Regions from separate parts of the Xenorhabdus cabanillasii genome, predicted to be linked through region 3. Evidence: predicted binding sites of a transcription regulator. Region 3 holds the regulator's gene; each other region holds the start of a gene.

Region 1 (7,547 bases), 800 kb from region 3:
ATAACTCAAATTGCATTTTGAAACTGACATTGACTTTGCAGGGGGGATTATGGGGAAACATATTCAGATTACGCTGGGTAATTTAGAGCCGTTAGCTTATACGTCACGGATTAAACCGGGAAAAATTGCACTTGTCTGTGAAGGTGGTGGGCAGCGGGGAATTTTTACCGCAGGTGTGTTGGATGAATTTCTCCGGCTTGACTTCAACCCATTCGAATTGTTTCTTGGTACTTCCGCAGGTGCGCAGAACCTTTCTGCTTATATCTGTGGGCAGAGAGGATATGCCCGTAAGGTAATTAGAAATTACACAACTAATACTACCTTTTTTAATCCGTTGCGTTTTGTCCGGGGTGGGCATTTAATCGATCTGGATTGGTATATTGATATCGTTTCTGAAAAATCACCCTTGAATATCCCTATTGCGATGCGACATTTTGATGCAGGTCGTGAATTCTATATGTGTGCCTGTCGGGCGGATGATTTTGAAGCCAATTATTTTCATCCTGAGGAAAATAATTGGATGGAGATTATAAAGGCTTCCAGCGCTATTCCTGGCTTTTATCGCAATGGCGTGACGCTTGATGGCATTGTTTATCAGGATGGTGGCATTTGTGATGCGATCCCAGTAGAAGAGGCTTATCGCCGTGGTGCAGATACCATTGTGGTGGTCAGAACAGTACCATCACAGCTCTATTACACGCAACAGTGGATTAAACGAATAGAGCGTTGGCTGGAAAGCAGTAGCTCACAAAAGATGATTCAGATGTTGAAGCTGCATGCCAAAAGTTACTACCGGACACAGCAATTTATTGAAAATCCGCCGGATGATGTGCAGGTATTCGAAATTTATCCACCCGCACCATTGGCTGCAATGGCACTGGGAAGCAGGATCAGTGCATTGGATAAGGATTATCACCTGGGGCGGCGCTGTGGGCGGTATTTTCTGGCAACCATCGGACATACTTTTGTCGGAGGTAAATTCGGGTTGGCAGAACGTAAAAGTTATGGTGTTTGTCGCAACGGTTTAAATCATGATGAAATAAACCGTAATGGCTTCCGGCACAATGGTTTTTTGGACAATATGAATAACCCGGAGATTGAAGGAACAGAGGTGAATGATATTACCCCGGCTCCACTGACGGGTACTACCATGATGGATAAGTAGATGTTTATCGATACACATTGCCATTTTGATTTCCCCCCTTTTGTTGACGATGAAACAGCAAGTTTAGAACGCGCCAGACAAACAGGGGTAGAAAAAATCATTGTCCCGACAGTCAGTCAGGTGAATTTTCAGCGTGTCGCTGATCTGGCCGCTACCCATGACTCAATTCATGCAGCGTTTGGGTTACATCCCTTGTATATCAATGAACATCATGACGCGCATCTGGATGAACTGGAGCAGAAACTCAAGGAAAAACAGTCTAACTGTGTAGCGGTAGGTGAAACCGGGCTTGATCTGTATATGCCAGAACCTCAGTTTGAAAAGCAAAAAAGCTTCTTGGCAGCGCAACTCGTGCTGGCCAAAAAATATGAATTGCCTGTGATACTTCACTCCCGCAAAAGCCACGATCAATTGGCAGCAATGTTACGGAAACACAGCGTGCCACGTACCGGGGTGATCCATGGTTTTGCCGGAAGCTTGTCTCAGGCACAAGCTTTTATTCGTTTGGGTTTTTACATTGGTGTTGGTGGAACTATTACTTATGAGAGGGCAAAAAAGACGCGTGATACGATTGCACGATTACCACTGTCATCTCTTGTGTTAGAAACAGATGCACCTGATATGCCATTATCAGGGTTTCAGGGGCAACCAAACCGACCAGAAAGAGTTGCTCAGGTTTTTTCTGCATTGTGTGAATTGCGTCCTGAATCTGTAGATAAAATTTCCCGCCAAATTTATCAAAATAGCATGACATTGTTTGCATTAAGCTAGTTTCCGTTGAATAAAAATCAGGCCATTTTTTGTCAGGTAAAGGATGGTCTTCCGTCTTAAATAAACATTAATAATATTAAACTGGCATTATCTTCTTATTTCTCCCTTTTTTTCCGCAAGATTATCTAACCCCTGATAAATAACATGGTTATATGTGATGTAAGTCTCATTTTTTGTTTTTATATTACTTTTTGCTGTATTAATTTGTGATGTTAGTAGCTTGTTCTTTTTTACTACTAGGTATAATCGCCTCCACACACAGTGTCAGTAGGAACTCGCAAAATAACTGACATATTTTAATTCATTTAGTGAACAGGGATTCTTCCAATGCAACTCATTATGAGCCTGATAGGGATGGTAGTGCTGATTTTTATCGCAGTACTTTTCTCCAGTAATTACCGAGCTATTAAAATCCGCACTGTCCTCGGCGCCTTTCTTATTCAGGTAGCTATTGGGGCATTTGTACTTTATGTGCCAGCAGGTAAAGACATTCTGGGTGGAATGTCAAAAGGTGTTTCCAATGTAATCGGATATGGTCAGAAGGGAACTGATTTCATCTTTGGTGGGTTGGTTTCTGACAAAATGTTTGAATTGTTCGGCGGCGGCGGCTTTATCTTTGCTCTGCGTGTCCTGCCGGTCATTGTTTTCTTCTCTTCTCTGATTGCAGTTCTGTATTACATCGGTGTTATGCAGGTTATCATCAAAGTTCTTGGTGGTGGCTTGCAAAAAATGTTGGGAACATCACGTACAGAGTCTCTGTCCGCAACAGCGAATATTTTCGTAGGTCAGACTGAAGCTCCTCTGGTTGTTCGTCCTTATATCGCGACCATGACTCAATCTGAGCTATTTGCTGTTATGTGTGGTGGCCTGGCTTCTGTAGCAGGCTCTGTATTGGCAGGTTACGCATCCATGGGTGTTCCATTGGAATACCTGATAGCGGCTTCATTCATGGCAGCACCGGGTGGCCTCTTGTTTGCAAAACTGATGGTGCCAGAAACTGAAAAAACCCACGATACTGTTGATGCAATGTCTCTGGTTACTGCTGGAGAGCGTCCGGCTAATATTATCGATGCGGCGGCATCTGGTGCGGCATCTGGTATGCAGCTGGCTCTGAATGTGGGTGCAATGTTGTTGGCATTTACTGCATTGATTGCTTTGTTGAATGGTATGCTAGGCGGCATTGGTGGTTGGTTCAGTTATCCTCAATTGTCGATGGAACTGATTCTGGGCTGGGTGTTTGCGCCAATTGCTTATCTGATTGGTATACCGTGGCATGAAGCAACAGTTGCGGGTTCTTTCATTGGACAGAAACTGGTTGTTAATGAATTCGTCGCATTTATGAGCTTTGGTGAATATCTGAAACCAGATGACGTAGTTAAGGCAGCGGGTTTGCAGGTACTTTCTGATCACACCAAAGCGGTTATTTCTTTCGCATTGTGTGGCTTTGCTAATCTGTCTTCTGTTGCCGTTCTGCTCGGTGGTCTGGGTGGTATGGCGCCAAACCGCCGTGGTGACATTGCGCGTTTTGGTCTGAAAGCCGTATTGGCTGGTTCACTCTCTAACCTGATGAGTGCCACAATTGCCGGATTTTTCTTCTTTCTGTAATAATTAGGCAAGTCTAATTAGGAAACGTACACTAAATTAGATGCAGGTGAGTTAACCTCACCTGCATTTTATTTTTCTTAAGGCTAATGGTTGTGATTAAAATCACATTAAAATGATTATAATTGCAATTCTCATTTAATTAATGTGAGTTTAAACACGCATTATTGTGCGTTTACATGTTCAAATAATGATGTTCTAAGATTTCATAGAGTAAACTAATGCCTGCCGGGGCAGTATAAGCTAAAGAAAATCAAACTAAAGAAATAGGTGAGGAGAAAAGGAACTCTGTTGTTGCTGGGAAATATAATCATCGCAACATCTTCAAGGAACCAAGTCCGCTCGCCAACATAAGAATTTACTAATCATTCAGGACAATTATTCAACATAAGCGTTTAAAGAATGTGTGAACTGATTGAATCACAATAATACCGTTGGAGAGTTTTATGACCGATTTAACCGCAGCTGCTCAGCGTGCGCTGAGTTTGATGGATTTAACAACACTCAATGATGACGATACTGATGAAAAAGTGACGGCACTTTGTCATCAGGCAAAGAGCCCGGCAGGGCATACCGCAGCTATCTGTATCTACCCACGTTTTATTCCGGTTGCACGTAAAGTATTAAGTGAACAAGGAACACCTGACATTCGTATTGCTACTGTTACTAACTTTCCGCATGGTAATGACGATATTAATATCGCACTGGCGGAAACTCGTGCAGCCATTGCTTATGGTGCTGATGAAGTGGACGTTGTTTTCCCTTATCGTGCACTGATGGCGGGTAACGAACAAATTGGTTTTGACTTGGTTAAAGCCTGCAAGGCTGCCTGCGTTGAAGCAGGTGTCTGGCTAAAAGTTATTATTGAAACCGGCGAATTGAAGAAAGTTGATCTGATCCGCAAATCATCTGAAATATCAATTAAAGCAGGAGCAGATTTTATTAAAACTTCAACCGGAAAAGTACCAGTGAATGCGACACTGGAAAGTGCAGAGATCATGCTCAGTGTCATTCGTGATATGGGGGTCGGTGATACTGTTGGATTTAAACCTGCCGGTGGTGTGCGTACCGCAGAAGAAGCAACACAGTATCTGGCTCTGGCAGATCGGATCATGGGTGATAAATGGGCAGACTCCCGCCATTTCCGTTTTGGTGCTTCCAGTTTATTGGGGAGCTTGTTGACAGCGTTAGGGCACCAGGGACAAAAGCAAAGTAGTCGTTATTGATAACCAATATTTAGAACCATCATTGATTGAAAACAATCGTTATTGAGATCAGTAACGACATATGAAGGTTCGCTAAGATAAGGTGCATTACTGCCATTCTTTTCAGATAATAATGATGATTGGGAGGTAGCTTTGTTTTTGGCACAGGAAATTATCCGTAAAAAACGAGACGGTTATCCACTGAGCGAAGAAGAAATCCGTTTCTTTATTAACGGGGTGTGTGATAACACGGTATCCGAAGGGCAAATCGCCGCATTAGCAATGACCATCTATTTCCGGGATATGACGATGGAAGAACGTATTGCTTTAACATTGGCAGTACGTGATTCCGGTACAGTTCTGGATTGGGATAAAATGAATTTGCATGGCCCGGTTGTCGATAAACATTCGACGGGCGGGGTTGGTGATGTAACATCCCTGATATTAGGTCCGATGGTGGCAGCATGTGGAGGTTATGTCCCGATGATCTCAGGGCGTGGATTGGGGCATACCGGAGGAACATTGGATAAATTAGAATCCATTCCCGGTTTTGACATCTTCCCTGATGAACATCGTTTCCGTGACATTATCCGGGATGTTGGCATTGCAATTATCGGTCAGACCCATTCATTGGCCCCTGCGGATAAGCGTTTTTATGCGACACGTGATATTACTGCTACTGTTGACTCAATTCCGCTGATTACCGCCTCTATTCTGGGCAAAAAATTGGCTGAGGGATTGGATGCTTTGGTCATGGATGTGAAGGTAGGTTCCGGGGCATTTATGCCAACTTATGAACAATCAGAACAACTGGCGGAATCCATCGTCGCGGTAGCTAATGGCGCGGGTTGCAAAACAACCGCGTTGTTAACCGATATGAATCAGGTGCTGGCATCCTGTGCGGGTAATGCACTGGAAGTACGTGAAGCGGTTCAGTTTCTGACGGGAGAATACCGTAATCCCCGGCTATTTGAAGTCACTATGGCATTGGCTGCTGAAATGCTGGTATCAGGTAAATTGGCCGAAGACCGTGATGCTGCATATTGTAAGTTACAGGCAGTTCTCGACAGTGGTAAAGCAGCAGAAGTTTTTGGACGTATGGTTGCTGCACAAAAAGGACCTGTCGATTTTGTTGAAAACTATGCTCATTATTTGCCGACGGCCTCTTTCAGCAGACCTGTATTTGCTGAAAAACGATTTACCGAAAAGCATAGCTTCGTGACAGAGATGGATACCCGGGCATTGGGAATGGCCGTGGTGGCGTTAGGAGGTGGCCGTCGCAAGGCCACGGATACGATTAATTACAGTGTGGGGCTGAGTGATATCATTGCACTTGGTTCAGAAGTTAACACAGATACTCCTCTGATGACGATCTATGCCAATAGTGAAGATGAGTGGCATGCAGCGGCGGAGGCTGTGCGTAAGTCGTTTGTTCTGCAACAGAAAGCTTTACAACAGGCGGATGCTTCACAAAAGACAAATGTTTTGGCAGCAGGATCAAATGCAGGAACGAAAGTCGCCACACAGATGGTTTATCGTCATATTAGTTGATAAACCGACATACAGGCACTGAAAATAGATTTTAATAACTGGCAGTTTCCGCATTGATAGCGTGAATTGACGCAGGAGAAAATTATGAAACGTACATTCATCATGGTATTGGATTCTTTTGGCATTGGTGCGAGTGCAGATGCAGACAGATTTGGTGACAAAGGATCTGACACTTTAGGACATATTGCGGAGCAATGTGCCCGTGGTGAAGCTGATATCGGCCGTCAGGGATTATTGAAGTTGCCGAACCTGAGCCGCTTGGGGCTAGGTAAAGCGGCAGAAGAATCCAGCGGAACTTTCCCGATTGGTTTAGACAAAGATGCCGACATTATTGGTGCCTATGGCTATGCAAGTGAACTCTCTTCTGGTAAAGACACGCCATCAGGTCATTGGGAAATTGCCGGTGTTCCGGTTTTGTTTGATTGGGGCTATTTTCAGGATTTAGAAAACAGTTTTCCGCAGGAATTACTGGATAAACTGGTTGAGCGCGCTAATATCCCAGGGTATTTGGGCAATTGCCACTCTTCCGGCACAGTTATTCTGGACAAACTGGGAGAAGAGCACATGGAAACCGGCAAGCCGATTTTCTATACCTCTGCGGATTCCGTTTTCCAGATTGCCTGCCATGAAGAAACATTCGGTTTGGATAAGCTGTATGAATTATGTGAGATCGCCCGCGAAGAACTGAATCTTGGCGGTTATAACATCGGTCGTGTTATTGCCCGTCCGTTTGTGGGTGATAAAGCGGGTGACTTCCAGCGTACCGGTAATCGCCATGATTTGGCGGTTGAGCCTCCTGCCCCAACCATTCTGAAGAAACTGGTTGATGAAAAACAGGGCGAAGTGGTTTCCATCGGCAAGATAGCAGATATTTACGCTAATGTTGGTATCACCAAAAAAGTCAAGGCAACAGGGATTGATGCTCTGTTTGATGCTTCATTGATTGAAATGGAACAGGCCGGGGATAACACAATTGTGTTTACCAATTTTGTTGATTTCGACTCATCTTATGGTCATCGCCGTGATGTGGCAGGTTATGCGGCAGCGCTTGAACTATTCGACCGCCGCTTGCCGGAAATGCTGAAACTGGTTAAGGGAGATGACATTCTGATCCTGACGGCTGACCACGGTTGTGACCCGACCTGGCCAGGTACAGATCATACCCGTGAGCATATTCCAGTGCTGGTTTATGGGCCAAAAGTGAAACCTGGCTCATTGGGGCATCGTGAAACATTTGCTGACATTGGTCAGAC
Region 2 (7,547 bases), 1.6 Mb from region 3:
TTGAAAAATTCCATAAGGCTGGAGGAAATGGCGCCCTCTATGCGTTTCAAAACGGTTTAGTAGATAAAATTGCGCCTCTGAATGTCATGGAAAAGAAACTGATACATAAATTTGGTTGGGATAAACAAAATCAGCATTTCAACTATATCAGTATTAATGACTATATTGCTAAACAACCAGTCCAAAACAGTTATCAAAACAATGGCAACATTGCGGTGATCATTGTTGAAGGTGCAATCATGGATGGTAAACAATCCAATGGTATAGCAGGTGGTGATACAATCGCAGCACAACTGCGAGAAGCACGTATGAATCCCGAAATCAAAGCCATTATATTGCGTGTAAACAGCCCTGGCGGCAGTATCGGCGCATCTGAGCTGATCCGCAGTGAACTCACGGCAATTCGGGAAGGTACTGATGAAAATGGTAAAAAGGTCAATCAGAAACCAATCGTTGTTTCAATGGGGGGTCTTGCGGCATCAGGGGGATACTGGGTATCCACGCCAGCTAACTACATTATTGCATCACCAAATACTTTAACTGGCTCCATTGGTGTTTTCGGTGTCTTCAATACCTTTGAAAAAAGCCTGGATCATCTTGGTGTGAATACAGATGGAGTTTCAACACATCCACTGTCTGATATTTCATTAACAAAAGGTATAAACCCTCTGTTTTCTGACGTTATGCAATTGTCGATTGAAAACGGTTACAACCAATTTATCGGACTGGTGGCTAATTCCCGGCGTAAGTCAGCAGATGAGATTAAGAAAATCGCCGAAGGTCGTGTCTGGAGTGGTAGTGATGCTAAAAAGAATGGCCTGGTCGATCAGTTAGGCGATTTCGATGATGCCGTGAAGAAAGCTGTTGAATTAGCCGGCCTCAAAACAGCATCATTAGACTGGATGCAGCCAGAGCTTTCCCTCACTGAAAAACTCATGCTGGAGTTTTCTTCATCTGCTCAGGCAATTATGCCAAATATTCTGCAATCAATGTTGCCGGCACCATTTGCTCAGGTTGCACAAGACATGAAACAGCAGGCAGTATTTTATAATCGCATGAATGATCCGCAGAATGTTTATGCGTTCTGCCTGAATTGCGAGAATATCCGCTAGAAAGTTATTACTAAAATGCGATAACAGTTATACCCAAAAGCCTGATCCTTATATATCAGGCTTTTTTTATTCCATATACCCCCTATAATCGGCTGAATATTTTTATCAGGTACTGTTATTGGGGTACTTCCATGCAGAAGAAATCTATCTATGTTGTTTATACAGGTGGCACAATCGGGATGCAGCATTCTCCCAATGGTTACATTCCTGTCTCTGGTCACTTACAACGGCAACTTGCACAGATGCCGGAATTCCATCGCCCAGAAATGCCAACATTCACGCTCCGTGAACATCACCCTCTTATCGATTCTTCTGACATGAGTCCGGATGATTGGGGGATTATCGCCAACGATATTTACCAGAATTACCATGATTACGACGGTTTTGTGATCCTGCATGGTACAGATACCATGGCTTTCACTACCTCAGCACTCTCTTTCATGTTTGAAAACCTAAGCAAACCCGTTATCGTGACAGGGTCGCAAATACCTTTAGAAGCACTGCGTTCAGATGGTCAGACAAATTTGCTGAATGCATTGTACCTGGCGGCCAATTATCCCGTTAACGAAGTTAGCCTGTTTTTTAACAATAAATTGTTTCGTGGGAATAGAACGGTTAAAGCCCACGCCGATGGTTTTAACGCCTTTTCATCTCCCAATTGCTCTCCACTCATCGAAGCCGGGATCAATATCCGTACATTTAATATTGCTCCCATACCGACCAGTCATGGCGACTTTATCGTACATCAAATCAAATCACAGCCAATCGGCGTTGTAACTATCTATCCGGGATTATCCTGTCAGGTAGTTGAAAATATCCTGATGCAACCTGTCAAAGCACTGATTTTACGCTCTTATGGCGTTGGTAATGCCCCACAGCGTTCAGATTTATTAAAAATCCTAAGAGAAGCGACTGAACGAGGCATCATTGTGGTCAATTTAACACAATGTATCTCTGGAAGAGTCAATATGGAAGGTTATGCCAATGGCCATGCGCTAGCTACATCAGGCGTGATCAGCGGCTATGATATGACTTTTGAAGCAACACTGACCAAACTGCACTACTTGTTGAGCCAGCACTATGAAACCGAAGAAATCCGCTCGCTAATGCAACAAAATCTACGCGGAGAATTGAGCTACTCCGACAAGTAAAAAAAATAAATCGAGGAATATAATGAAAACCGCATTATTACTTATCGATCTACAAAATGACTTCTGTACAGGCGGTACACTGGCGGTCAAGGAAAGCGAAGAAGTTATCGAAATAGCAAATAAAGCTATTGAATTGTGTCAGCAACACAACATCAGCGTTATCGCAACTCAGGATTGGCATCCATCCAATCACATGAGTTTTGCCATCAATTCTGGTCAACCGGTCGGTGAGTTGGGGGAACTGAATGGTATCCCTCAGATATGGTGGCCTGTACATTGTGTACAGGGGCAATCAGGTGCAGACTTCCATCCAGCGCTGAATCAGTCTGCTATTCAGGAAATTTTTCGTAAAGGCGAAAATTCGCAGATAGATAGCTATAGCGCATTCTTTGATAACGATCGTAAAAATGCTACCAGACTACATAGCTGGCTATCAGAGCAACATATCAATCGCCTGTTAATTCTGGGTATTGCCACTGATTACTGCGTAAAATTTACGGTGTTGGATGCTTTAGAACATGGGTATGAAACTTACTTGGTTGTTGAGGGTTGCCGTGGAGTCAACATTCAGGCGGATGACAGCCAACAAGCCATTGAAGAAATGGCAGCCAAAGGTGCCAAATTGACTTCATTGAGTGAAATAACAACGCTTTTTTAAGTTATTTTGTATGAAAAAGAAAAAATTATCTTAGCCTATAGGCTGCTATAAATTTTTTCTGAATATACCAGAAATCAACCTCGTCCTTTTATTACAGACTCATTACAAAGGACGAGGTTATTTGACTCATTCTTCTTCTGTCTGAGGCTTTAACTTAGCAACCATTTCTGATTGGAACATAGCCTTCAGTTCTTGCTTGCTTTTTATCGTAATTTGGCCATCCGTGCCAATCGTCATATGTTCAGGATCATAATTATGCCTGGCTTGCCAAAGCATCACCATTTGCAAACTATTTTCTTTCTGCTCTGGTGTTAATGGAACGCCATCTTGCCATTTGCCCAACTCAACAGCCTGAACCAATCGTTGATAAATCTCAGGTGTCATGGCAGAGAGTAAATCATCCAACTTCATCGATATTTCCTTACGGCTACATATTTTGGCTGAATCGATTCTATTTTAATTACCAATTCATATTGCTTATATTTGTTTAAAAACATCCGCAGTCATAATATTAACCTGCTGTTTCTTCTCCTGTTTCCTTATCAACAAACCATAAGGCAACCGAATTAATACAAAAGCGCTCTCCGGTAGGTTTAGGACCATCAGGGAAAACATGCCCTAAATGTGCCTGACAATGACTGCAACGCACCTCTATTCGATGCATATTATGGGAATAATCATCAATATATCTGATGGATTTGTCATTGATTGGCTGGTAAAAACTTGGCCATCCACATCCAGAATCAAACTTAGTATCAGAAACAAATAATGGCTGATGACAACACAAACAATGATAAATGCCACTTTTTTTGTTGTGCAACAGTTTTCCTGAAAATGGCGGCTCAGTGCCTGCTTCCTGCGTGACATAACGCTGCATTTCACTAAGCTGCTCCAGAGAAACGGAGATATTTTTAGCCATGGAAACCACCTTTTGAGGCCAATATTTTCAATTAAAAAACACCGAAAACAACAAAAAGCAAATATTAGGATGTTAAAAGGCATTCTAACGCATTCAACATCATGATTTACTTTACTAATTGTGATAAGTCTCACATATCTAACCAATGGTAACTTTAAATATCTCTTTATACCCTGATAATGATGGGCTTAGAGCTTGTTACGGTTGCATAGCGAACATTCAGATAGTGGTTTCTAAATTGATCTTTTTCAATTGTTGACACGATTCCGCTTGACGACTGACAAGATTTTGGTAACTTTAGAAACAACTTTTAATTCACTAAAAAATAGCTGGTGGAATACTATGACTATCAAAGTAGGTATTAACGGTTTTGGTCGTATTGGCCGTATTGTTTTCCGTGCTGCACAAGAGCGTTCTGACATTGAAATCGTTGCAATCAATGACCTGTTAGATGCAGATTACATGGCTTACATGCTGAAATACGATTCAACCCACGGCCGCTTCAACGGTACTGTTGAAGTTAAAGACGGCCATCTGGTTGTTAACGGCAAAACCATCCGCGTTACATCTGAGAGAGATCCAGCTAACCTGAAGTGGGACGAAGTAGGTGTTGATGTTGTTGCTGAAGCAACCGGCATTTTCCTGACTGACGAAACTGCACGTAAACATCTCACTGCTGGCGCGAAAAAAGTTGTTCTGACTGGCCCATCTAAAGACAACACACCAATGTTTGTTATGGGTGTCAATCACAATGCCTATGCAGGCCAGGACATCGTTTCCAACGCATCCTGCACAACCAACTGCCTTGCTCCGCTAGCTAAAGTTATCAATGATAAATTTGGTATTGTTGAAGGTTTGATGACAACTGTTCACGCAACAACTGCAACTCAGAAAACGGTTGACGGTCCTTCTGCGAAAGACTGGCGTGGTGGCCGTGGTGCGGCACAAAACATCATTCCATCTTCTACCGGTGCGGCAAAAGCAGTAGGTAAAGTTATTCCAGAACTGAACGGCAAACTGACCGGTATGTCTTTCCGTGTACCGACTCCTAACGTTTCTGTTGTTGACCTGACAGCACGTCTGGAAAAACCAGCGACCTATGAAGAAATCTGTGAAGCAATCAAAGAAGCGGCTGAAGGTGAACTGAAAGGCATTCTGGGCTACACTGAAGATGACGTTGTTTCTACCGATTTCAATGGCGAAAAACTAACCTCTGTATTTGATGCAAAAGCGGGTATCGCTCTGAACAACAACTTCGTAAAACTGGTTTCTTGGTATGACAACGAAACTGGTTACTCTAACAAAGTTCTGGATCTGATTGCTCATATCTCTAACTAATTGAACTTTCAGCAGTTTTTCAATAAGCCACCTTTACAGGTGGCTTTATTTTCCCTCTCTTCCACAATAAGCTATCCTTGCCTTCAGCAGTTATCCAATTCAGGTTTATATAAGGTCATATAGATGCTTGATAAAATTTTCTCATTATCGGTTGTAAAACAAATATCTCCTTATATCAGTCAAAGGAATATTGATGGATTTCCGCTGATTGTGATTTCTCACCCCAAAATCCGTGGTGCAATCAGCATCCAGGGCGCGCATCTTATGGCATGGCAACCCTGTGGTGAAAAACCTGTATTATGGTTAAGCGATAGTACAAAACTCCGCGAGGGTACAGCCATTCGTGGTGGTATTCCCATCTGTTGGCCTTGGTTTGGCTCTCTGAGCACACCAAGTCATGGTTTTGCCCGGATATTACCGTGGGAATTCAAGGCTCATCATGAAAATGAGAATGGTGTGATTTTGATGTTCACACTACAAGATAGCGCATACACAAAACAATTATGGCCACATGAATTCACACTTATTGCTCGTTTTAAATTGGGGAAGACTTGCGAAATAGAACTGGAATCCCACGGAGATTATCAGGTCACTTGTGCCCTACACTCTTACTTTAATATCAGTAACATCAATCAGATCCGTGTCAGCGGATTAGGTAATCACTTTATTGATACTGTTACAAACAGAGAACAATACACTAATGAAGACCTGAGCTTCCAAGGAAGAACGGATCGTATTTATACAGAGCCAGAGAATTTCAATCTGATTAGAGATGAGTTATGGAAACGTACCATTGAAATTCACCATTATCATCATAGTGATGTGGTCTGCTGGAATCCCGGTGCTGAGCTAGCGAGTAGCATGCAAGATATCAGTAGGGAAGGCTATAAAAATATGGCCTGCGTTGAAACTGCACGTATCAACACCCCTCTACATTCTAAACATGGTATTCCAGGCAAACTTGCTACCGTTATTCGTTGCCGCCAAAATAAAAGTTGAGTCTGGTAATGTGTGGGTTCTGAACGGGCACTTATTCCGTACAGAACTTCGCACAAAACTCTGCACGAACAAATGTCTGTCTGAAAAGACAGAAATACTGATGCTACTCCACAACGACCGGAACACGTCTGGCCAAAGCACACAGTAGCTCATAACCAATTGTTCCGGCTGCCTCCGCAACTTCATCCACCGGTAATTTTTCTCCCCATAATTCGACTGAACTGCCAATTGTTGCCAGTGGGCATGGAGTCAGATCAACCGACATCATGTCCATTGATATAGCACCCAATAAGCGAGTACGGATACCATCGACAATAATCGGCGTTCCTGTTGGTGCATGTCGTGGATAACCATCAGCATAACCACATGCCACAGTTCCCACACGAGTCACATATTGGGTGGTATAGCGGCTGCCATAGCCAATTTTCTTTCCTTTGGGAAGATCATGAACCGCAATGATTTCACTTTTTAAACTCATTGCTGGCCTTAATCCTACATCCGCAATATCACGCCACTTCCCACTGGGAGATGCACCATACAGAATAATTCCGGGTCTGACCCAATCACCATGTGTTTGCGGATGCCATAAGACTGCCCCAGAATTAGCCAGACAGTGAGGGAGTGAGTTCATATTCAGTCGGTTAACAACGGTGAATTGCCCATCAACACCAATTTCATTATCGGAATTAGCGAAATGCGTCATTAAAGTAACTGAATTAATATTTTTTATCCTATTTGCCATTGAAACTATCTGCGGATATTCGTCTGGAGTAAATCCCAGACGATTCATACCACTATTAAATTTCAAATAAATATCAATGGACTTATCTAATTCCGCTTCTTTTATCGCCTTGAGTTGCCAATGACTATGCACTGTGGTTGTCAGGTCATATTGATTAATTATCTGCAAATCTTCAACTTTGAAGAAACCTTCCAACAACAGGATTGGCCCCTGCCACCCCTGCTCTCTCAAATAAGTAGCTTCATTCATATCAAGCAGTGCAAATCCATCCGTCTGCTTGAGTGATTGCCATATTCTGTCCAACCCATGCCCATATGCATTCGCTTTCACTACCGACCAGATTTTACTATTACCGACTTTTTGGCGGATAACAGCTAAATTATGACGAAATGCGTCGAGATGGATGGTTGCCAAAATAGGACGTGGCATGATGGCCTCTTTTAATTTACGCAGTATGTAAACGATGCTTCGTCTGAAGCACTTTTGTATTAAATCCATTGATATATCTGAATACGGAGAGATCATCTGCTGCAATTTCAGGCTTCTTACCAGAGATTAAGTCAGATAATAACTTTCCTGAACCACAGGCCATCGTCCAGCCTAATGTTCCATGCCCGGTATTTAAATA
Region 3 (7,547 bases):
TCTGCTGATCATCCGGTCTCTGAATATCATTCAACAGAACATCACTCGGCAAATTTGAAAGAGATTGCCTCTTCCAATAAAAAACACCTCAAAGAGAAACAAACCCGTTCAATCCATAAATTCCTTACCAAATTTGCCACTATTTTTACTCCCCTGATCCCCGGTTTTATCGCTGTTGGTCTACTACTGGGCCTCGCGACTCTGCTGGAGCAAATTTTCATTCAGGATGTTGCACACCCCGATACTGTATTGGTTGAAATGATCGGCTATATGAAAATTTTCAGCAAAGGGATGTTCACTTTCTTCAGTATCTTGATTGGTTACAACGCGCAGAAAGCTTTTGGCGGTTCAGGCGCTAATGGGGCCATCATCGCTTCCCTGTTTATTTTGGGTTATAACCCCGACGCCACCAGCGGCTTTTATTCTGGTATCAACAATTTCTTTAGCTTCCCCATTGACCCACGGGGAAATATTATTGGGGTATTGATTGCCTGCATTCTGGGGGCCTGGGTTGAGAAACAGATCCGTAAGATCATGCCCGCTGATCTGGATATGATCCTAACCTCTGCTATCACGCTGCTTATCATGGGTGCGGTGACTTTTATTGTGATTATGCCGATAGGAAGTTATCTGTTTACAGCAATGTCATGGCTTTTCACCAACCTGAATGGTAATCCATTCGGTACAGCCATTTTAGCGGGATTGTTTTTGATAGCCGTGATGTTCGGTGTGCATCAGGGTTTTGTGCCTGTCTATTTTGCTCTGGTAGAAACACAAGGGTTTAATTCCCTGTTTCCGATTCTGGCAATGGCAGGAGCAGGGCAAGTAGGCTCTGCACTGGCGCTATATTTAAGAGCCAAAAAAGATTCGTTGCTACGCACTCAAATCAAAGGAGCTATTATTCCGGGCTTTTTGGGGATCGGTGAGCCCTTGATTTATGGTGTAACACTACCTCGCATCAAACCTTTCGTTACTGCCTGTTTTGGTGGTGCTGTTGGTGGTTTTTTTGTCGGCCTGATTGCCTGGTTTGGATTGCCCGTCGGCCTGAATACCGTTTTCGGCCCCTCCGGTGTGGTTGCCCTGCCCTTAATGACATCCCAAACAGGCATCTTCATGGGCATGGCAGTGTACAGTGTGGGACTGATTATTTCGTATATCAGTGGCTTTGTGCTGACGTTTTTCTTTGGCAGCAACAATATTGATTTGAGCTGATTCAGCTCATCCAGATCAATGGTACACAAGCCGCTGTCAAAAGCCCCATCACAATATTGAACGTAAACCATGCCGTGCGGCTTTTTAACAGACGGCCAATCATCGTTCCCAAAATAAGCCATATCATTCCGGTGACGGTATTACACAATAGCATCACCACGCTGATGACCAGAATGGAATGGAGATATAAATCTCCTGCTAAACTGTAGCTACTGATAGCTCCTAACCCCATCACCCATGCTTTCGGGTTCAAAAACTGCAATAGCCAGCCTTGATAGCCTTTAATGGGTGTTCCAAGGGATTGTGTAGCCTCCAGCCGTTTGTATTGTGCAGTCACCGTTTTCCAGGCCAGCCACAGTAAATACAGGCTACCGAGCACTTTCAGACCTGTGTGTATGGCCGGATATACCAGCAGTAACGCAGCAATACCAAAAGCAGACAACAACAGGACGGTTTGCATCCCAAAAACAATTCCCAACAACAGTATCAACGAGTGGCGGAACCCAAAATTTGCACCAGATGATGTCAGTAACATATTGTTCGGGCCGGGCGTGATCGCGGAGATAAACATAAATGTGCTAAGTGAGAATATCAGGCTGGCGGTCATGGCGTGCTTTATCCCTCAATTATTGACATTTCCTTTCCAAGAAAATAGCAGTATGTTATTCAGTACACAAGGCCAGTTAACAATGAAAGTTACACTCAAAAACATCCCCAAAACTAAGCAATACCAGCAGCTAATATAATGTGATATGGAGCGACCACAATGATTATCCCGTGGCAACAAGTAGAACCCGATACTCTACTCAACTTGATCGAAAGTTTTGTCTTGCGGGAAGGCACCGATTACGGTGAACTTGAAAAAACACTGGAACAAAAAGTACAGGATGTAAAACGCCAGCTTGAGCGAGGTGAAGTCCTGCTGGTTTGGTCTGAATTGCATGAGACTGTCAATATCATGCCTAAGGAGATGTTCCGTCCATAGTTTCATATCATTTCCGGCTCAATAGCATTTCATTCAACATCTGTTTGTTTTATTAGCCTAATACTGCTGATGACGAGAAAGCTCATCCCAACTTTTTATGATAAGGAGTCTGTTCTTATGTCTGCCAAACACCCTGTCATCGCCATAACCGGCTCCAGCGGAGCCGGAACAACCACCACCAGTGTGGCATTTCGCAAGATTTTCCAACAACTCGGCATCACTGCCGCACTTATCGAAGGGGATAGTTTCCACCGTTATACCCGCCCTGAAATGGACGCAGAAATACGTAAAGCAAAAGAACAAGGCAGGCACATCAGTTACTTCGGGCCAGAAGCCAATGATTTCCATATGCTGGAAAAGACATTCTTTGAATATGGGGAAACAGGTACAGGACGCTGGCGGAAATATCTGCATACTTATGATGAAGCCGTTCCCTACAACCAAATACCGGGTACATTCACGCCCTGGGAATCGCTGCCATCAAACACCGATATGCTGTTTTATGAAGGGTTACACGGTGGTGTTGTCACTCCGCAATACAATGTCGCCGAATTAGTTGATCTGCTGATTGGCGTTGTTCCCATCGTCAATCTTGAATGGATACAAAAGCTCATTCGCGATACCAGTGAACGCGGGCATTCAAGGGAAGCGGTTATGGATTCCGTGGTTCGTTCAATGGATGATTATATTCGCTATATTACGCCACAGTTTTCCCGCACTCACATCAACTTTCAACGCGTTCCTACTGTTGATACCTCCAACCCCTTCTCCGCCAAAGCCATTCCTTCTCTAGACGAAAGTTTTATCGTCATCCGCTTCCGTGGTCTGAGCCAAATCGATTTTCCTTATTTACTGGCCATGCTCCAGGGTTCGTTTATTTCCAGTATAAATACTATCGTCGTTCCGGGTGGAAAAATGGGACTGGCAATGGAGTTAATTATGGCTCCGTTAGTTCAAAAATTATTGGAAGGTAAAAAAATTTCCTGAATTAAGCACAAGTTAATTATCAATAACACAGGTAACAAAAAATAATGTTACCTGTGACAAAACACCAACTATTCACCTATTTATAAATGAAAATGTAGTAAATGATGTTGTGCAAACAGATTTCTGGTAATTTGTTAACTGGTTTTATATGCTGAAGCGATACAGAAGAAGACAGAAATGTTTTCCTGTGTTACAAACAGAGTTACAAGCGAAGCTGGCAGGTTTTATGGGTCTGGATGACTACACCGATATGTTAGCATCCTTATAAACCTATATAAAATTCTTACTTGTCAGTTTTTCAGCAAGTTAATATGTTAATCTATTGACTTTATAAAGCCAGCCTGATGAGAAACTGTCAGTTTCTCAGAATATAAAGGCGGAAATAACAACAGAGGATAAAGCGAATGGTTCTCGGCAAGCCACAAACAGACCCTACTCTTGAATGGTTTTTGTCACACTGCCATATTCACAAATATCCATCCAAGAGCACGCTTATTCATCAAGGCGAGAAAGCAGAAACGCTTTACTACATTGTTAAAGGTTCAGTTGCTGTTCTAATAAAAGATGAAGAAGGTAAAGAAATGATCCTCTCTTATTTAAATCAGGGGGATTTCATTGGTGAACTTGGATTGTTTGAAGAAGGGCAAGAGCGTACTGCATGGGTGCGAGCTAAGAGCGCCTGTGAAGTAGCTGAAATTTCCTATAAGAAATTTCGCCAGTTAATTCAGGTTAATCCTGACATTCTGATGCGTTTATCCGCTCAGATGGCAAGCCGCTTACAAACAACATCGGAAAAAGTTGGAAACCTGGCATTTCTGGATGTGACAGGTCGTATTGCACAGACATTGCTCAATCTGGCCAAACAGCCTGATGCAATGACCCATCCTGATGGTATGCAAATCAAAATTACACGTCAGGAAATTGGGCAGATTGTCGGATGCTCCCGTGAAACAGTCGGCCGCATTCTGAAAATGCTGGAAGATCAAAACCTGATCTCTGCGCACGGCAAAACGATTGTCGTTTATGGAACCCGCTAGTTCCTGAAATTGCGCTTGAATTAGGCCAGTGCAGCCCATAGAGCACTGGCTTTTTGCTTTCCATCCTTCTGCTTCTCTCATCCCTTAAAAAAATGAAACCTACTGGTGCATAAATTAGTGATATAACCTGCTCACAGGCGCTTCATAAAAAATGGCCGTAAACAACAGCCAAAAAGAGGGATTAAATCGTTCTTCGTTAATATTTAAGAAAATTATTCAACAGTTCATGCCCTTGTTCACTCAGGATGCTTTCCGGATGGAACTGCACGCCTTCCAAGGGGAGAGTACGGTGGCGTATTCCCATTATTTCATCCACATTACCATCATGCTGGCTCCATGCCGTCACTTCAAAGGATGCAGGTAACGTTTCTGCGGCGATGACCAAAGAGTGATAACGGGTAACTGTCAGCGGACGATTCAATCCCTTAAATACACCTTGCTGGTTATGGTGAATTAAACTGGTTTTTCCGTGCATCACCTCACGGGCTTTAACAACACTTGCGCCAAAAGCCTGACCAATCGCCTGATGTCCGAGACACACCCCCAGAATTGGCAATTTCCCGGCAAAGTGCGAAATAGCTTCCAGCGAGATCCCAGATTCATCTGGTGTACAAGGCCCCGGAGAGATCACTAAATGAGTCGGTGCCAATTTCTCGATATCTTCAAGCTGTAATTCATCATTACGCTTCACTAAAACACTCGTCCCCAACTCACAAAAATATTGATATAAATTGAATGTAAAAGAGTCGTAGTTATCTATTATTAATAACATAGGAGTTCATCCTACTGATTTTTATAGTTTTATATATTGCGTTGTCCTATTGGACATTATGCGTTCTGTATCACGATAAAATTAGGTAAAGCAGCACCAATGGTAGCGGGACACTCATCATACCACATAGGCATTTTTAAAATAGGGGCAGGGATTACCGCCAGATAACGGCACATATTCATAGTGCGGTCTTTTTCATGCGGAAACGATAAAGGGATGAAAGAGGGAGACGGTGCTTTACCCCCCTGAAACTTCAAAAAGGTGCAATAATAGGCAAATACCGTCTCATTCTCTATCTTTCAGGCCAAAAAACGTAGTTTTCTCATCAAGTTTATTGGGAAACAACCTTTGCAGAAAGGATCACAATTGGTTTCACAGGAACATTTTGGTAAGGCCCAACATTTTCTGTTTTGACCTGAGAAATTTTGTCAACCACATCCATCCCTTTCACTACCTTACCAAAGACGGCATAGCCGAAATCACGCTGACCATGGTCAAGGAAAGCATTATCAGTCACATTAATGAAAAACTGACTGGTTGCACTATCCTTATCTGCGGTGCGCGCCATCGCAACTGTTCCACGCAGGTTACGCAATCCATTATCGGCTTCATTTTTAATTGGGGCTTTGGTGACTTTCTGTTTCATATCTTTTGTAAAGCCCCCTCCCTGGATCATGAAACCGGGAATGACGCGATGGAAAATTGTATTGTTATAAAAACCCTCATTCACATACTCAACGAAATTCTTTGTGGTAATCGGTGCTTTATTGCTATCCAGTTCAAGCTCGATTTCACCTGCTGATGTCACCAGCTTCACGTGAGTTTCGGCAGCCAATGCTGGAGCAGCGATCACACTGATGGCACATGCCGTCATAAGTGACACAAAAATACGTTTAAACATTGATGGTTCCTTTATTCTTGAGGTCAATAACAAAACCCATAAAACTTATTAAGTGTAATTCCCTATAGCGCTAAGTTGCAAAGATTTACCAACTTTTACGAGTAATTATGAGTTTTGCTGAAGAATATCTATCTAAATAGATATTATATTCTCATATTCTGGACAGAGTTTATTTTTGGAATAGCGTCTATCTTGGTGTGCTTTCATACATATTAGGCAAGAAGAAATTGCAGAAGATTATTTACTACGTTAGGCAAAAATAATTTTAGTCAAAAAGCAAAAAAATATCGTCATAGAAACATCAAGATAAAGTTACACCTGTCCACAAGCCGTTGCTCTCGGTATAATCACCGCGCTGTTTTTTCGTGTATTCCGCAGGGAGATAACCATTTTGACCATCAAAAACTACAACTATCATACGACCCACTTTGTCACGAGTGCACCTGACATTCGCCACCTGCCTCAAGATGTGGGCATTGAGGTCGCGTTTGCCGGTCGGTCAAATGCCGGTAAATCCAGTGCGCTGAATGCACTGACCCGGCAAAAAAGCCTCGCCCGTACCAGTAAAACTCCCGGACGAACTCAGTTGATTAACCTGTTTGAGGTGGAAGAAGGCATACGTCTCGTTGACTTACCGGGTTATGGCTATGCACAAGTACCGGAAGAAATGAAACTCAAGTGGCAGAGAGCATTGGGCGAATATCTCCAGAAACGTGAATGCTTGCAAGGGCTGGTGGTATTGATGGATATCCGTCATCCACTAAAAGATCTGGATATGCAAATGATTGAATGGGCGGTCGTGATGCAGGTGCCAGTCATGATACTACTGACCAAAGCCGATAAACTGGCATCAGGGGCACGCAAAAGCCAATTAAACAAAGTACGTCAGGAATTGGCTCGGCTGGAAGGTGATATTCAGATCGAATATTTCTCTGCTCTGAAAAAAATCGGCATAGATAAACTTGAACAGAAACTTAATAACTGGTTCAGCCAGCCCAATATTGAGGTGGAGTAATTTCCACCTTTTCCCCTCCCATCTTCTGCAACAATCGTAAGTCGCGCTATACCCAATAGGTTGCGAGTTAAGTGAAAGGAATAAAAAAATGCCCCAGTCAAAAGAGAATGACTGGGGCAGCTAATATTCAGCTAAATCCGATTACGTGAAGTAAAAGGTCTGAAAGATAGAACATCTTACCTCTGTACCCTACGCCGACAACTTTACCCTATTTTTTTTATCAACAAAAGATTTTTTTGTAATTAATTTTCACTTAATACCTCGATTCAGCCACAATTATGTGATCGATCTCCGGCATTACACCATTTTTCTTGTAGTTTAATTACATATTTGTGGGTTCTGGATCTAATCTCAAATCTAACCGAAATTCTTGTCTCACGCCTCTTCACGGCATAAAAAAGATAGCCACAGCGCATTTAATAGGCTGTGGCTTTCATAAAAATTATTCAATAAAGATTAGTGGGCCTGATCCCAATTCTCCCCTACCCCCACATCAACTTTCAGAGGGACATCAAGCTGCATACTTTTCTCCATCAACTCTCTGATTTTCTGTTCCGCGACAGCCACCTCTGATTCATGTACTTCAAACACCAATTCATCATGAACCTGCATAATCATACGCACATTCGGTTGTGCAG

Evidence for each region. Region 3 encodes CRP, which controls carbon source genes, mostly activating them, when cyclic AMP is high. Its sites were predicted from a motif close to ATGTGANNNNNNTCACAT; they were not measured.
Region 1: a site for CRP is predicted at 2,089-2,106, ahead of BDD26_RS03555 (NupC/NupG family nucleoside CNT transporter). Genes of this name have one in related genera too.
Region 2: a site for CRP is predicted at 3,959-3,976, ahead of msrB (peptide-methionine (R)-S-oxide reductase MsrB). Genes of this name have one in related genera too.

Annotation. Positions count from the first base shown of each region.
Region 1 covers NZ_QTUB01000001.1:691,022-698,568, forward strand. Annotated here, with positions in the region: gene BDD26_RS03545 (patatin-like phospholipase family protein) at 50-1,165, shown strand; gene BDD26_RS03550 (TatD family hydrolase) at 1,166-1,936, shown strand; gene BDD26_RS03555 (NupC/NupG family nucleoside CNT transporter) at 2,276-3,541, shown strand; gene deoC (deoxyribose-phosphate aldolase) at 3,985-4,764, shown strand; gene deoA (thymidine phosphorylase) at 4,897-6,294, shown strand; gene deoB (phosphopentomutase) at 6,379-7,547, shown strand, end outside.
Region 2 covers NZ_QTUB01000001.1:3,116,604-3,124,150, reverse strand. Annotated here, with positions in the region: gene sppA (signal peptide peptidase SppA) at 1-1,112, shown strand, start outside; gene ansA (asparaginase) at 1,244-2,263, shown strand; gene pncA (bifunctional nicotinamidase/pyrazinamidase) at 2,286-2,921, shown strand; gene BDD26_RS14475 (YeaC family protein) at 3,048-3,332, opposite strand; gene msrB (peptide-methionine (R)-S-oxide reductase MsrB) at 3,433-3,840, opposite strand; gene gapA (glyceraldehyde-3-phosphate dehydrogenase) at 4,183-5,178, shown strand; gene BDD26_RS14460 (D-hexose-6-phosphate mutarotase) at 5,302-6,177, shown strand; gene alr (alanine racemase) at 6,281-7,348, opposite strand; gene BDD26_RS14450 (D-amino acid dehydrogenase) at 7,365-7,547, opposite strand, start outside.
Region 3 covers NZ_QTUB01000001.1:1,490,097-1,497,643, reverse strand. Annotated here, with positions in the region: gene murP (PTS N-acetylmuramic acid transporter subunit IIBC) at 1-1,212, shown strand, start outside; gene BDD26_RS07255 (LysE family translocator) at 1,214-1,819, opposite strand; gene BDD26_RS07250 (YheU family protein) at 1,979-2,197, shown strand; gene BDD26_RS07245 (phosphoribulokinase) at 2,315-3,184, shown strand; gene crp (cAMP-activated global transcriptional regulator CRP) at 3,589-4,221, shown strand; gene BDD26_RS07235 (aminodeoxychorismate synthase component II) at 4,418-4,993, opposite strand; gene ppiA (peptidylprolyl isomerase A) at 5,325-5,894, opposite strand; gene yihA (ribosome biogenesis GTP-binding protein YihA/YsxC) at 6,286-6,909, shown strand; gene spfP (small protein SpfP) at 7,037-7,084, opposite strand; gene polA (DNA polymerase I) at 7,366-7,547, opposite strand, start outside.